One region of the Peribacillus sp. NPDC094092 genome, then DNA from elsewhere that is predicted to be linked to it. Evidence: riboswitches for the same ligand, from Rfam matches in the RefSeq annotation. Region 1 holds a riboswitch; the other holds the start of a gene.
The links. A riboswitch is a leader RNA that binds a small molecule or an ion and turns the genes downstream of it on or off. The one in region 1 is predicted to bind glycine.
Positions count from the first base shown of each region.

Region 2: another riboswitch for glycine. It lies ahead of ACQKNS_RS11930 (amidohydrolase); the one in region 1 lies ahead of ACQKNS_RS21345 (amino acid permease).

Region 1 is NZ_JBNNUC010000005.1:141,419-146,094, reverse strand. Features, by position in the region: gene ACQKNS_RS21355 (sodium:solute symporter family protein) at 1-712, opposite strand, end outside; gene ACQKNS_RS21350 (DUF3311 domain-containing protein) at 709-909, opposite strand; gene ACQKNS_RS21345 (amino acid permease) at 1,202-2,539, opposite strand; glycine riboswitch at 2,748-2,826, opposite strand; gene ACQKNS_RS21340 (amino acid permease) at 3,320-4,676, shown strand, end outside.
Region 2 is NZ_JBNNUC010000002.1:599,580-604,255, forward strand. Features, by position in the region: gene ACQKNS_RS11915 (hypothetical protein) at 1-388, shown strand, start outside; gene ACQKNS_RS11920 (thioredoxin family protein) at 499-810, shown strand; gene ACQKNS_RS11925 (DUF1444 domain-containing protein) at 861-1,667, shown strand; glycine riboswitch at 1,824-1,927, shown strand; gene ACQKNS_RS11930 (amidohydrolase) at 2,152-3,339, shown strand; gene ACQKNS_RS11935 (DNA translocase FtsK) at 3,766-4,676, shown strand, end outside.

The DNA.
Region 1 (4,676 bases):
AGATGAACCATGATAAGCTAAGTCCCTGGTCAGGGAACTTTAGAAAACCAGGTTTGGCCGCATCAATCGCTTCAAACATCGGCTGAAATCCGCCAAAGTAATGGATCGGCAGATAAATCCCCAAAAATCCTATTATGGCGACCATCATGATATCTTTAATGACCGCTGTCCAAACTGAACCGTGTATACCGGAGATCATCACATATAAGGTAAGACCGATCGCCCCCATCCAAACTGCCTGGGACATTGAGATGGCACCATAGGATGCTTCTGAGACAATGATTCCCAACCCTTTCAGCTGCACGACGATCACTGGAATCATCGACACGACACCGACAAGTGCAGCCAAAATTCCTAAACTGGGACTCTTATATTTGCTCACAAAGAAATCGGATTGGGACATCAGTTTATTTTCTTTGGCATATTTCCATATTTCCGGAAGGAGCCAATAGGATAATACGTAAGACAAAGTAATGTAAATTAGAACATATAGAGCGGGTGCGCCCTTGCCATATGCCCAGCCGCTGCCGCCAAGGAAGGAGAAGGTCGTATAGATTTCCCCGGCCATCAGCAGAAAGACGAAAATCGCACCAAAGCCGCGTCCGCCCACCGTCCATTGTTCCAAGTCCATATCTTTTCCTTTTGAAGAGCGTATCCCTAAAAATATCGATAGAAGTAAAAATGCCAAAATGATTAAGAGAGCAATATTCATTCCTGGTCACCTTCCCGATTCCTGGGATCCAGCTTATACATGATGCCCAATATGGCAGAGGTAAGGACCACCCACATCGCCATCCAGAACATATTGAAAGGCATCCCTAATACATATGGTTCTATTTTATTAACAAAAGGTAGAAATCCTAGTATGCCTATAAAAGGAACTAGAGTAAGGATATATAAAATCTTCATTAAACAAACCCCTTCGTTTTAAATAAGTGAAACGTCCATCAATGGGGTTTATTCTTGAATGCCACTGATGGCTGGGTGAACCAAATCGGGAAGGGAAATTCATGCAAGACGGATTTTCCTTCTTTTGAAAAGGTCCGATGATATCTATTAGCTTACACTATTTTGATATAAAATTTAATGCAGATGGCTGATATATTTTAGCAAAAATGCGCCAATTGCCTATTCTTGATGTGTTTCATAGACGGATAAAGCCTTGAATCCGAATCGAATTCAAGGCTTTATTCCATTAGCTCTATTTTTTCCGATAGTTATATAGTATCACCAAGAGTATGAACCAGATCGGGGTCAAAAGCAGTGATAGTCGTGTAGCTTCGGCGAATAGCATGACTATAAGGATGAATAGGAATAATCCTAAAATGGCGTAATTGATAAAAGGTGTAAAAGGAGCCTTGAAAGTCGATTCGTCCCTTAGGTCAGGCCTAGTTTTCAAATATTTGATATGGGAAATCAAGATAATGCTCCATACCCAAATGAAACAGATGGCACTGATGGTCGTCACGACGGTAAATGCCTGTTCCGGTATCAGCTTGCTCAATAATGCCCCTATCGATACAACGATTGTGGATGTTAATAAGGCATTGCTTGGAACAGCCTGCTTGTTTAATTTTTCCAGTTTAGCAGGAGCTTCGCCATTCCTGCTTAACGTATAGAGTATTCGGCTTGTTGAAAATAAACCGCTGTTGCATGCAGAAGCAGCGGATGTCAAAACGACGAAGTTGATGATTCCTGCAGCGACAGGAATGCCGATTAACGCAAAGACCTCTACAAATGGGCTGCTCGTGGCATCAAGTTGTGTCCATGGGTTGACACAGAGAATGACGAATAGGGCACCAACATAGAAAAGTAAAATCCGGACAGGGATTTTATTGATGGCAGATGGAATGTTCTTTCTCGGGTTCGCCGTTTCCGCTGCGGAAACCCCGACCAATTCGACGCCGACAAATGAGAAGACGACCAACTGTAAAGATAATAGGAATCCGGACATGCCATTGGGGAACATGCCCCCATGATTCCATAGGTTCGTAACGGAAACCGTACCAGTATTGGTATTGAAGCCGATTATCAAAAGAATGATTCCTACGATGATCAAGACAATGATCGTGATTACTTTAATGATGGCAAACCAGAATTCCAATTCGCCAAATAACTTAACGGTCAATAGGTTCAATCCTAATAGGATGACTAGGCATACTAGAGCCGGAATCCATTGAGGAATATCGAACCAATATTGCATATAGACACCGACAGCTATGATATCGGCCATTGCTGTCATGATCCAACAGAACCAATATGTCCAACCTGTCACGAATCCAGCCCATGGACCGACATATTCGGTTGCAAATTCAGTGAACGATGCATAACCTGCATTGGATAATAGCAATTCGCCCAGCGCCCTCATCACAAAAAACAGGGCAATCCCTATTATCAGATAGGAGAAGATAATGGAAGGTCCAGCCAATTGAATGGCTTTTCCGGATCCTAAAAACAAACCGGTGCCAATGGTTCCTCCTATTGCAATCAGTTGTACATGTCGATTTTTTAAATCTCTTTTTAATTCCTGTTTAGCCAATTCTTACGCCCCCGTCTTTTATAGTCTTGTTAGTGAATGATTTCAACCGGCATGGTCTTGGAGTTAGGGACGTGATTTTTTGCCCTGCTTGCCTATTCCATTGGTTTTCAAGAGTGTAGTTTTAAAGTCCAATCATAAAATGGACAATAAAAAAAGAGATTGGATACTACCAATCTCTTAAAAGGTTCAGAATAACAATTCTATCATTCGTTACTCTTCTGTCCTTTTGCCTGAGATTGTGAATCCTTCGGCGCTGCATCTTGTACAGTCTCTCCAGAAGCTGCTCCTGCTATAGTGTCATCCATAGCATTCATCGCTTGCTTGTATGCGGTTGTAAGGAATGTCTGTCAGTGATAATCTCCCACTGTTGGATCATTCATTATGCTTATAAAATAATATTGGAATTCTATCATCTATTTTTTCGTAGGTCAACAATTTTTTTTGAAATAAAACAGGCATTATCCGCCGTTTAATTGTGGTCTGTATTTAACGTAAGGTTTAAGAAGAAGTTCTCTTTTTGAACGATCACTATTATAAAATACTGAATATCATTTTTTTAAAATGATATTCTTAGATTAGAAAAATCGACAAGATATTATTGGTAACTGTTTTTTTCAAAAATACAATTGTATTTTTACAGAATATTTACTATTATAAGATAAGAAAACATAATTAAAGTGTTATGTAATATTAATTACGATATAGCATTCCTAATGAAAAGAGAGTGTTCGTGGCAAGGATGGAAAAGCATTACCGATATTGCATCTGGGGGAGTTAATCATGTCGAACAAGGAATTAAAGAGAGGGCTGGAATCAAGACATATTCAAATGATAGCTTTGGGCGGAACCATAGGGGTCGGGTTATTCATGGGTTCTGCAAGCACTATCAAATGGACCGGGCCCTCTGTTATGCTTGCTTATGCAATCGCAGGTATTTTTATATTTTTCATCATGCGTTCCATGGGTGAGATGCTATATTTAGAACCGACTACAGGTTCTTTTGCAACCTTTGCAAGCAGCTATATACATCCATTGGCAGGTTATATGACTGCTTGGAGCAATTGGTTTCAATGGGTAATCGTCGGAATGTCCGAAATCATCGCTGTTGGGTTGTATATGCAATATTGGTTCCCGGAGTTACCTGCGTGGATACCAGGTGTGGTCGCCATGATCATCTTGGGGGCGGCAAACCTCATTTCCGTTAAATCCTTCGGTGAATTTGAATTTTGGTTTGCGCTTATAAAAATCATAACGATTATATTGATGATCATTGCCGGCCTTGGCCTTATCTTCTTTGGAATAGGGAATGGCGGGGATGCTATTGGATTATCGAATCTTTGGGCAAATGGCGGCTTCTTTACGGGAGGCTGGACGGGATTCTTCTTCGCTCTTTCCCTTGTCGTGGCTTCCTATCAAGGCGTTGAGCTTATCGGCATAACAGCCGGGGAAGCGAAAAACCCAACCAAGACCGTAACAAATGCGATCCAATCAATCATATGGCGCATTTTAATTTTCTACATTGGAGCGATATTCGTCATCGTGACAGTATTCCCTTGGGATCAACTGGATGACTTAGGCAGTCCGTTTGTTTCCACCTTTGCCAAAATAGGTATCACTGCAGCGGCAGGCATCATTAATTTTGTCGTAATCACTGCGGCAATGTCTGGATGCAACAGTGGGATTTTCAGTGCAGGACGCATGCTTTACACACTGGCATTGAATGGCCAAGCCCCGAAAGCCTTTGCTAAAGTATCTAAAAATGGAGTGCCGGCATATTGCACGATCGCCGTACTTTTAGGATTGGGCATCGGGGTTATCCTGAATTACCTTGCACCGCCGCAATTATTCCTTTACGTGTACAGTGCGAGTGTTTTGCCCGGGATGATTCCATGGTTTGTCTTACTTATCAGTGAGCTTAAATTCAGAAAGGTGAATGCTGCCGAAATGGAGAAACATCCGTTCAAAATGCCATTGGCCCCTTTCAGTAATTATGCGACAATTGCCTTTTTACTGATGGTGCTGGTCGGTATGTGGATCAATCCTAGCACAAGGATTTCCTTGATTGTCGGCATCGTTTTCCTAGCCTTGGTCGCAGCAAGTTATTACATGCTGAAAATGGATAAACGGACACCATTGG
Region 2 (4,676 bases), on a different contig from region 1:
TGACGATGAAAAACAGCCCAATCAAGAGGCGGGGCTAATTCAGGTCTATCTGCCAAAGGATTTTAAAGTAGTGGAAGAACATGATAATAATTTGATTTTACAAAAAGGTGATAAGATTTATATATTATTTGTCAATCCAAATGAAAAAGAAGACAGCTCCGTGTTATATTTGGCGATAAAGGAACAAGATGATCAAAATGTAATGCTGCATTCTTTTCAGACTGATGATAAATTCGGCTTTATCTCGATCAAAGAGATACCGAAAGAAAAGTATGAGCTTGCAGTGGGGATCGGCGGGGTGAAGCTGACAACCGAAACGGATAAAGACCAACTAAAAGCCGATGCGAAACAAATGATGGAAATCGTTTCATCCGTGCCCCAGAAATAAGCTTTGCCACGGCCGTTCATCCGATCCGTATTAATGGTTGATTTCAGGAGAGTCTGGTATGATGGGTTTATAAAAACTAAGGTGTCATTTAGAGCAGGAGGAATATTCAAATGGAAAATTTAAAAACCGTTGAACAATATGATGCATTGAAAAATGAAGGAAAGCATATCTTTCTTTTTTCAGCGACATGGTGTGGAGATTGCCGTGTAATCGAACCGATCATGCCGGAGATTGAAACGAAATTTCCTGACTTTACATTCATTCATGTGGACCGTGATGAATTCATCGATGTGTGTGCGGCGAATGATGTATTCGGTATACCAAGTTTCATCGCGTACGATAATGGAAAAGAGCTAGGCAGATTCGTAAGCAAAGATCGCAAAACGCAAGAACAAATTGAGGAATTCATACAATCACTATAATCAATTTCCCCTTCTCGCTGGGGATTTTTCAATGAAGAGGAGGGTCAGTCATGAAAATGGACAGCACGAAGCTGAAGAATATCCTGAAGGAACGTTTAAAAGATGAAAATCGCACATTCAAATTCGATAGCAAGCAAGATACGTTACGGGTGGAAAATGTGAAGACCGGGAAGGGAATAACCATCGAGTTGCCTCCTGTACTTGCCAACTATGAAAACGTACAGGAAAAGGCCATCGATGAAATAATCTATTACGTGGAAGAGGCCCTGAATGTGATGGGGGGAGAACACAGCATGGAAGGCAAGGAGAAATTCATTTTCCCAGTCATCCGCTCGACCTCCTTTCCAATGGAATCGGAAGAAGGAAATCCATTTTTATTCGATGAGCATACGGCTGAAACCCGGATTTTTTATGCCCTTGATTTAGGTAAAACCTACCGTCTTATAGACGAAAAGATGATTCAACGGGAAAATTGGCAGGGTGACAAGATCCGTGAAATTGCCCTTTTTAATGCCCGTTCCCTCTCCACTGAAATGAAGTCGGATATCGTTGCGGGTAATGCATTTTATTTTTTGAACACGAATGATGGATATGATGCCAGCAGGATCCTGAATGAATCATGGCTACGGGAAATCAAGGCTAAGATCGAGGGAACCATGGCTGTGGCCATTCCCCATCAGGATGTCATCATCATTGCCGATGTGAAGAATGATACGGGCTATGATATACTTGCGCAAATGGCGATGAGCTTCTTTGCCAGCGGTCATGTTCCGATAACGGCTCTATCATTTCTTTACGAAGAAAATGAGTTGGAGCCCATCTTCATTATGGGTAAAAACAAAAAGCGCGAACAATAATATATGGAATCACAAAAGGACCGTGTCAGCATCTGATACCGGTCCTTTTAAAGTTTAATAGAGTTTATGATTCTTGGAGTTGATATTTATTTTTTTATCGGCGATAATGTAATTGTAATATTTTGAAAATATGGAATAAAACAATAGAACAAGCGGATGAACGTTGTGGGAGAGTGCAAAGCATTGAGCCACCGAAGGAGCAAGTTCCAAAAATATCCCTTGGAGCAAATCTCTCAGGTAAATGGAACCGCAGCTGGACGCAACTCTGGAGAGCGCGCAGGAAGTGGGCCGCCAACGGGGAAATCTCCATGATCAAAATGGAGTTGAATTCTCAGGTGAAAGGACAGAGAAGGGAGCGGTAAGTTTGCGCAACCCTGCTCTGTCCTTTTTCATTTGGCTTTTTGCATACAGAAGGTTTGCAGCGTACATGGAACTAACTAATATGCCAATCAACTTGAAATAATGGGGGAGAATAATCGTGAATGTGAAAAGCAAATTAATGAACATGCTGGAAGCCCGTAAAGGGGAAATGGTTCAAATCCGCCGCCATTTACACGAGAATCCGGAGCTATCCTTCAAAGAAGAGAAAACGGCAAAATATATCCTTGATTTTTATAAGGGGAAAGATGTATCGATTCAAACGAATGTAGGAAATGGATTAGGGATCATCGTGACGATCGAAGGCGGAAAACCAGGGAAAACGATAGGTCTCCGTGCCGATTTCGATGCACTGCCGATTACAGAAGAAACGGAGGTTCCGTTCCGTTCAAAAAATGAAGGTGTCATGCATGCCTGCGGACACGATGGGCATACCGCTTATTTATTGGTACTGGCAGACTGCATCATTGAGCTGAAAGATTCCCTGCCAGGTACGATCAAAATAATTCATCAACATTCAGAAGAAACACCCCCTGGCGGAGCAAAAAGCATCATGGAATCAGGGGTTTTGGATGAACTGGACGCTGTCTTCGGAATCCATTTATTCCCTTCACATCCAGCAGGGGTCGTCGGGTATCGCGGCGGCTACTCGATGGCTGGGCGGACCTATTTCAAATTAGCTATAAAGGGTGTGGGCGGCCATGGTTCCTCCCCGCATATGGCTAATGATACCATTGTGGCAGGCGCCCATTTCGTGACAGCCGTACAAACCGTAATCAGCCGTCGCTTGAACCCTTTTGATATGGGTGTAGTCACAATCGGCTCCTTCGATGGAAAGGGAAGCTTTAATGTCATTAAAGATCGTATAGAAATTGAAGGGGATGTCCGTTATATGACGGCAGAGACCCAACAGCTGATCGATAAGGAAATCCACCGGATCGTTAAAGGGATAGAAATGGAATTTGATGTTCAGTGCGAGCTTTCATATGTGCCCGATTATCCTCCGTTATATAATGACCCTGAACTGACTGGATTCGTGAAAAACAGCCTCGAAAGCATGGATGACAAAGATATTAAGGATGTTGTGGAATTTCCGGTTTTCTCAGGTTCGGAAGATTTTTCGTATTATGCAGAAAAGATTCCTGGCTGCTTCTTTTACATTGGCTGTAAACCGAAAGGGGTGGAGAAGGCCTATTTCAATCACCATCCTAAATTCGACATTGATGAAGAGGCCCTATTAATCGCTTCCAAATCAGTGGCGCAGGTTGTATGCAGTTTTTATGAATGGAAATAGTCCCTTTGGTCTTTGTTTGCAAAAAAAACGCAGAAACCCACAAAACACCGTTCGGTATTAACGAACGGTGTTTTATGGGTTGCGGCAGGTGTTGGGTGCCGCCGGCGGTTTCATGAAGGATGTTTCAATGGATTGGCAGTCTGCTTCCAAGGCTGCATGAAAACTTAATCTCTTTGTAAACGCGATTTAACAGCGGTGTTTTATTTAAATAGTAGACTAGGGGCTAATGTTATTACGCAATGGATAGGTTTAAACTCATTCCAGAAGGGGTTTAATAGGGTAGGAGTTCTGCGAACAACGTTAAGTATAGTAAGAATGCGATAAAAAAATAGATACTGCTCCCAATTCAGCTTAAATTTTCTCGATATTTTTAAAATAACTGGTAGAATTAGTTACATAACTACAGATGTAGAAAGAGTGATAGTTTTGAAATGGCTAAATAAGATGAAAAAATGGTTCCAAGCAGAGGAAATTATTGAAATCGAAGAAATTATAATAGATGAACCGCTTGATGAAGAGACATTAAGGAATATGGATTTTTCGAAGCTTTCGAAATCAAAGAAAGAAGAAATAAAGGTTTACAATCAAAAAGTGGAAAAAATGTCCCAGACGCCAGACCCGGATACGAAAATCCTGTTTCAATATCCAAAAGGACAGTTCAAGTTTCCGCTCATTCCAGATCGGGAGCAGAATAAAAGAAAGCCTAGGGAAAGAAACAGGGAAGACAATGAACCCAAACAGGGGAAGAATGTGGCCAAAGAAACATCGAGAAGGCCTGTAAGGGATACTGAACCAAAACGGAGAAGCTTTGACCGGGAGGAAACTTCAAAAATAGTCCCGTCAAATACTCCATTCCGCCCAACGGAAATCCCTTCACCCATTTATGGGTTCCGCCGTCCGGGAAAAAAAATAGTCCCTTCTGAAGAAATTGTCGAATATGAATTAGAAAGTAAAAATACTCCATTCCGCCCAACGGAAACCCCTTCACCCATTTATGGGTTCCGTCGTCCGGAAAAAAATATAGTCCCTTCTGAAGAAATTGTCGAGTATGAATTAGAAAGCAAGATGCCCATCTATAAAAAAGAAGGACCAGATATCGAGATTCCGGTATCGGCCCCTGAAATCTCAAAAAAAGTGTCACATGAGGAAATGACGATAGAACCATCCGTTCTTATACCGGAACAAGCGGAAGAAAAAAGGGAAGAATCGGAAATACCCGCTTTCTTTCGCAGGAATTCCATTGAATCACTGCCAGAAGAAGCGGTAAGCGAGCCGGATATTAAGCCTGTGGCGGAAAAAGAGGACATTGAACAGGACCAGGTCGATTTTGGACGCGA